Regions from separate parts of the Variovorax sp. PAMC28562 genome, predicted to be linked through region 2. Evidence: predicted binding sites of a transcription regulator. Region 2 holds the regulator's gene; the other holds the start of a gene.

Region 1 (3,411 bases), 1.8 Mb from region 2:
GTGGCAGCGCCGACCTTGATCACTGCAACACCGCCGGCCAGCTTGGCCACGCGCTCTTGCAACTTTTCACGGTCGTAGTCGCTGGTCGCTTCTTCGATCTGAACGCGAACTTGCTTCACGCGGGCTTCGATGTCCGCAGCAGCGCCGGCACCGTCGATCAGGATGGTGTTTTCCTTGCCGACTTCGATGCGGGCAGCCGAGCCGAGGTCGGCCAGGGTCACCTTTTCGAGCGTCAGGCCGACTTCTTCAGCGATGACCTTGCCGCCCGTCAGGATGGCGATGTCTTCGAGCATGGCCTTGCGGCGATCGCCGAAGCCAGGTGCCTTGACAGCCACGACCTTCAGGATGCCGCGGATCGTGTTCACGACCAGAGTAGCCAGGGCTTCGCCTTCGACTTCTTCGGCAATGATCAACAGCGGACGGCCCGACTTCGCGACTTGTTCCAGCGTAGGAAGCAGGTCACGGATGTTGCTGATCTTCTTGTCGTAGAGCAGAACGAACGGGTTTTCCAGAATCGCGGATTGCTTTTCAGGGTTGTTGATGAAGTAAGGCGACAGGTAGCCGCGGTCGAACTGCATGCCTTCGACGACGTCGAGTTCGCTGTCCAGGCTCTTGCCGTCTTCGACGGTGATGACGCCTTCTTTGCCGACCTTGTCCATCGCGTCAGCGATGAGCTTGCCGATGGTTTCGTCGCTGTTGGCCGAGATCGAGCCGACTTGTGCGATTTCCTTCGACGTGGTGGTGGGCTTGGATGCCTTCTTCAGCTCGGCGACCAGGGCCGTGACGGCCTTGTCGATGCCGCGCTTCAGGTCCATCGGGTTCATGCCGGCCGCGACCAGCTTGAAGCCTTCGCGAACGATGGCTTGAGCCAGAACCGTAGCGGTCGTGGTGCCGTCACCCGCGTTGTCCGAAGTCTTGGAAGCCACTTCCTTCACGAGCTGGGCGCCCATGTTCTGGAGCTTGTCCTTGAGTTCGATTTCCTTGGCGACGGACACACCGTCCTTGGTCACCGTGGGGGCGCCGAACGAACGTTCGAGCACCACGTTGCGGCCCTTGGGGCCCAGGGTCACTTTGACTGCGTTGGCCAGGATGTTGACACCCTCGACCATGCGCGCGCGGGCTTCACCGCCGAAGACTACGTCTTTTGCTGCCATGTTTATTTACTCCGATGAGATGGGGTTGATTACTTCTCGACGACTGCGAACAGGTCGTCTTCCTTCATGACAAGCAGCTCGTCGCCATCGACCTTGACGGTCTGGCCGCTGTACTTGCCGAACAGAACGCGGTCGCCGACCTTGACGCTCATGGCGAGCAGTTCGCCCTTGTCGGTCTTCTTGCCCGGGCCAACGGCCAGCACTTCACCCTGATCGGGCTTTTCGGCAGCGTTGTCGGGGATCACGATGCCCGAGGCAGTCTTGGTTTCGCTTTCAATGCGCTTGACGATCACACGATCGGCCAAAGGACGAAGTTTCATAGCATCTCCTGAATAGAAACGGGTTTGGTTTGAGGGTGCCGGACCGAACGGCTGGCTGCCCAATCGACTGGAGGTGAGCACTGTTAGCACTCGTCCTCAGCGAGTGCTAATGATAAGGGCATTCGTTCAGGTTTCAAGGGCGCATGTAAGCCGATGTAGGCGGCTTCTGGCGTGGGCTCGCGCTGTTGACCACGCCATATTTGTGCGTCGCCTGCACGAAAGTCGTGCGCCATCGAACAGTAAACAGGAGACGACAAATGGATTTCGAAGGCATTTATTGCTTCGACACGGCCTCTGTGCGCTTTGCGTTCTATCCGGACGGCGACGACGGCGCCCGCATCCTCGGGCTGATCTCAGAACAGACCTTGCGTGACGTCTGCGGTGCTCGTGATGGCAGCAGCGAAAGCTTGCTCGCAACTTGCCGCAGTCACTTCAGCCTGATCCGGGACAAGGCGATCGAACTGTATTTCGCAGATCCCTCACGCGCAGTGGTGCTGACGACGGGCGACTTCGCTCGCCCGGCAATCCCGGCAATGCAGGCGTCGAAGGTTTCATCACAAGCAGCCGGCGCTGCTGCCCGGGCCTGAACGAACAGCGCGCGCCGCATACGCGCTTCTCTCTGACACGCGAAGGCGCCCGGTGCTCTTCGCGGCGCTCGCCTTTGACCCAACAATGGCCTTGAACTTGCGGTCGTTGTCGTCGATTCTCGGCCATCGATCATCGATTGAACGCAGCGAAAGTGTCCCTCGTGATTCCAGAAATCCGATCTCCCCATACCCAACCCGTCGATTCCCAATCCCCTGGTACCCAGTCTCGCCAGGCTCAGGACGCCTATCTCTTTCGCGAGGGCACCCATGCTCGGCTCTACGATCTGTTGGGCTGCCATGTGAATCCCGAAGGCGGCGCGTCGTTCGCGGTCTGGGCCCCCAACGCGGAGTCCGTCTCGGTTATCGGCGACTGGAACTACTGGTCCGGAGATGCCGATCCGCTGCAACTGCGCGACGACGGCACCGGCATCTGGCAAGGCTCGGTAGCAGACGCGCAGCCGGGCCAGACATACAAGTACCGCATTCGCTCGCGCTTCAACGGCTATGTCGTCGACAAGGCCGATCCGGTCGCGTTCTACGCAGAGCACGCGCCCGCTACCGCATCACGCATTTGGTCGATGGACTACGAATGGAACGACGACGCGTGGATGGCATCGCGCGGCGCTCGCAATGCGCTCGACGCGCCGATGTCGACGTACGAGTTGCACCTCGGCTCTTGGCGTCGCCACGATGGCGAGTTCCTCGGCTACCGCGAAATCGCGCATCAGCTCGCTGAATACATGTTGAAGATGGGCTTCACCCATGTGGAATTGATGCCCGTCACCGAGCACCCGTTCTATGGTTCATGGGGCTACCAGACCACCGGCTACTTCGCGCCGACCTCGCGCTTCGGTACGCCGCAAGACTTCATGTACATGGTGGACCATCTGCACCAGAACAACATCGGTGTGCTGCTCGACTGGGTGCCTTCGCACTTTCCGACCGACGAGCACGGGCTGCAGTATTTCGACGGCACGCATCTGTTCGAGCATGCCGATCCGCGTCAGGGCTTTCACCCGGAGTGGAGTTCGAGCATCTTCAACTACGGGCGCAACGAGGTCCGCAGCTTTCTGACGTCGTCCGGCCTGTTTTGGCTCGACAAGTACCACCTCGATGGATTGCGCGTGGACGCAGTCGCGTCGATGCTCTACCTCGACTATGCGCGGAAAGACGGTGAGTGGATTCCCAACAAGTTCGGTGGTCGCGAGAACCTCGAGGCCATCGAGTTCTTGCAAACCCTGAACCGCGCGGTGTACCGCGAATTCCCCGATACGGTGACCATCGCGGAGGAGTCGACCGCTTGGCCCAACGTTTCGCGCCCCACCGACATGGACGGCCTCGGCTTCGGCA
Region 2 (3,411 bases):
CTATCTCGGGCACGGCGAAGGCCTGGTAGTGCACACCGACGCCTGCGGTGTCGGGCAGCGCCTGCACTACAAGGACAGCGAACGGTTCTTTGCCGTCGAGTGGGCGGACGATCCTGTGCGTGCATTCGAAACCGGCGTCGTGGTCACGGTGCGCAACGACAAGGGTGTGCTGGCGCGGGTCGCGGCGACCTTGGCGACTGCGGAGGCCGACATCACGCACGTTGAAATGGCCGACGAGACGCCACAGGAATCGACCGATATGCGCTTCGTCATTGCGGTACGGGACACAACGCACCTGGAATCGGTGTTGCGGGCGGTGAAGCGGACGCCTTCGGTGCTTTCCGCTTCGCGGACAGTGCCCGCGCCCTGAGGCTGATCAGGGCGGCCTACCACTGACTTCCTTGCTGTCTGCCTTGGGGCCAGCTTCGGGATAGGTCACCGACAACACCTCGACCTCGCTCACACCCGCCGGCGTCACGAGTTTGACGACATCGCCCTCGCGCGCTTTCAGCAGTGCACGCGCAATCGGCGAAATCCAGCTGACCTGTGCTTGTGTGCTGTCCGCCTCGTCGATTCCCAATATCGTCACCGTGCGCTCGTCGCCAGCCTCGTCGGCATAGCGAACCGTCGCACCGAAGAACACCTGATCGCTTCCATGATGGACCGCCGGGTCGGTCGGCACGGCGATCTCCAGGCGCCTGGTCAAGAACCGGATGCGCCCATCTATTTCGCGCAGGCGTTTCTTGCCGTAGATGTAGTCGCCGTTTTCCGACCGGTCGCCATTCTTTGCCGCCCAATGGACGGCCTCGACCACCTTGGGCCGTTCGTCGTCCATCAGTTGCAGCAACTCCGCGCGCATTCGGGCGTAGCCCTCAGGCGTGATGTAGTTTTTGCCCCCAGGAGTAAGCGGCACGGACAGCGCAGCAGTGCTGTCGTCCTCGTCGTCCGAGTCGCTTTCCTTGGTGAATGCTTTGCTCATTCAGGATGCTCCAATGAAAAAAGCCCGCAACAGATGTTGCGGGCTTTTCTTGATGGTGGTGCGGCTGGCAGGAATTGAACCCACGACCCCTTGGTTCGTAGCCAAGTACTCTATCCAACTGAGCTACAGCCGCACAGCTTCCGATTATAGCACCGGCAAAAGTGCCTAAGCCGGAGTGTCAAACCGATTTTCGAATGCAACGTGGTAGGCCGTGATGGGCTTGAACCATCGACCAACGGATTATGAGTCCGCTGCTCTAACCAACTGAGCTAACGGCCCACGCGCCGCCGATTCTAGTGGGGCGCCTACTTCCGATGGCTCAGCGCGTTGGTCACCAGCCTCGAAGTGATATCGACGATCTGAATCATTCGCTCGTAGGGCATGCGAGTGGGGCCAATGACACCCAGCGTGCCGACGACCTTGCCGTCGACTTCGTAGTTCGCACTGACGATCGACAAATCGTCGAACGGCACGACCTGACTTTCACCACCGATGAAGATCCGGACGCCGTCGGCCTTGCTCGACACGTCCAGCAAACGCATCAATTGCGCCTTTTGCTCGAACAGTTCGAAGGCCCGGCGCAGCTGGCCCATGTCGCTCGAAAAATCAGAGACGGCGAGCAGATTGCGCTCGCCCGAGATCACGACTTCGTCTTGCGCTTCTGTCATCACCTCGGAGCTCGCCTGTACGGCCGCCTGCATCAGCAACACGATTTCGCCACGGAGTTTTTCGACTTCGGATTGCAGTCGATCGCGCACCTGTTCGATCGTCAACCCGGCGTAGTTGGCGTTGATGTAGTTCGACGCTTCCACCAACTGCGACTGCGTGTAGTCGGCTTCCGGAAAAATCACCCGGTTTTGCACATCGCCATCGGGCGATACGATGATGACCAGCAGCCGGCGGTCCGACAGTCGCAAAAATTCGATCTGCTTGAACACCGAAGCGCGCCGCGGGGCCATGACGACGCCAACGAACTGCGACAGGTTCGACAACAGGTTGGCCGCGTTCGCGATCACCTTCTGCGGTTGGTCTGGCGCCAACGTGGCAGCGCTGAACTGGTCGCGTTGCGCGGTCAGCATCGTGTCGACGAAAAGGCGATAGCCGCGCGCGGTCGGGATGCGCCCGGCAGACGTGTGCGGGCTCGCAATCAGGCCCAGATTCTCGAGGTCGGACATCACGTTTCGGATAGTCGCCGCAGACAGTTCGAGCCCCGAAGCGCGAGACAGCGTGCGCGATCCCACCGGCTGTCCTTCAGCGATGTAACGCTCAACAAGAGTCTTGAGCAGCAACTTGGCGCGATCGTCCAGCATCGATGAATTTTAGTGTTGTAATTTGTGAATGACCTCCCGCTTTCGACGCGTTGCGCTGATTGGCAAGTACCAAGCCTCGGGCGCGCGCGCTCAGGCCGGGGCGCAAGACGGCGTGATGGAAGACATCGGCGCATTCCTCGAATCGCATGGTTGCGAGGTCGTTGTCGAGCAGTCGACCGATGAGCATCCGGAGATCAGCCGCTATGCGGCCTTGAGCGTCGGAGAAATCGGCCGAACCTGCGATCTTGGCTTGGTGGTGGGGGGTGACGGAACGATGCTGGGCATCGGCCGCCAGCTCGCTTGCTACGGCGTGCCATTGGTCGGCATTAACCGCGGACGACTCGGATTCATCACCGACATCCGGCTGGAAGACTACAAGGCGACGCTGGTGCCAATGTTGGCCGGCGACTATGAAGAAGACCATCGCAGCCTGATGCACGCGCGCGTGCTGCGCGACGGCAACGTCGTGTTCGACGCGCTTGCAATGAACGACGTGGTGGTCAACCGTGGCGCGACATCCGGCATGGTCGAACTGCGTGTCACGGTTGGTCGACACATCGTCGCCGTGCAGCGCGCCGACGGATTGATCATTGCCTCGCCGACCGGCTCGACCGCCTATGCCTTGTCCGCCGGCGGCCCTTTGATGCACCCGGCCATTCCAGGCTGGGTCATGGTCCCGATCGCGCCGCACACATTGTCGAACCGCCCGATCCTGCTGCCGGACGCGGACGAGATATCGATCGAACTGGTGTCGGGTCGCGACGCCAGCGCGAACTTCGACATGCAGTCGCTCGCCACGCTAATGCTCGGTGACACAGTTGTGGTTCGCCGGTCGGATCATCGCGTGCGCTTTCTGCATCCGAAGGGGTGGAGTTACTTTGACACGCTGCGCAAGAAATTGCACTGGAACGAAGGAGGTTCCTGAGGTGGCTCTGCGACGTATTGCGCTGCGCGATTTTGTGATCGTGCATGCGCTCGAACTGGATTTTTCGACCGGCTTCACGGTATTGACGGGTGAGACGGGCGCCGGCAAGTCGATCCTGATCGACGCGCTTCAACTGGCATTGGGGAGCCGGGCCGACGCCGGCTCGGTGCGCGAAGGTGCCGAGCGGCTCGACGTGA

Evidence for each region. The regulator HrcA, encoded in region 2, represses chaperone genes, less so after heat shock. The targets are predictions, from matches to a motif close to TTAGCACTCNNNNNNNNNGAGTGCTAA.
Region 1: groES (co-chaperone GroES) is a predicted target of HrcA. The motif match lies at 1,558-1,584, and genes of this name have one in related genera.

What each region holds. Positions count from the first base shown of each region.
Region 1 is NZ_CP060296.1:2,082,808-2,086,218, forward strand. Features, by position in the region: gene groL (chaperonin GroEL) at 1-1,154, opposite strand, end outside; gene groES (co-chaperone GroES) at 1,184-1,474, opposite strand; gene H7F36_RS09840 (hypothetical protein) at 1,732-2,061, shown strand; gene glgB (1,4-alpha-glucan branching protein GlgB) at 2,346-3,411, shown strand, end outside.
Region 2 is NZ_CP060296.1:246,242-249,652, forward strand. Features, by position in the region: gene H7F36_RS01195 (RelA/SpoT family protein) at 1-370, shown strand, start outside; gene greB (transcription elongation factor GreB) at 377-979, opposite strand; tRNA gene H7F36_RS01205 (tRNA-Arg) at 1,036-1,112, opposite strand; tRNA gene H7F36_RS01210 (tRNA-Ile) at 1,182-1,258, opposite strand; gene hrcA (heat-inducible transcriptional repressor HrcA) at 1,285-2,289, opposite strand; gene H7F36_RS01220 (NAD kinase) at 2,318-3,214, shown strand; gene recN (DNA repair protein RecN) at 3,216-3,411, shown strand, end outside.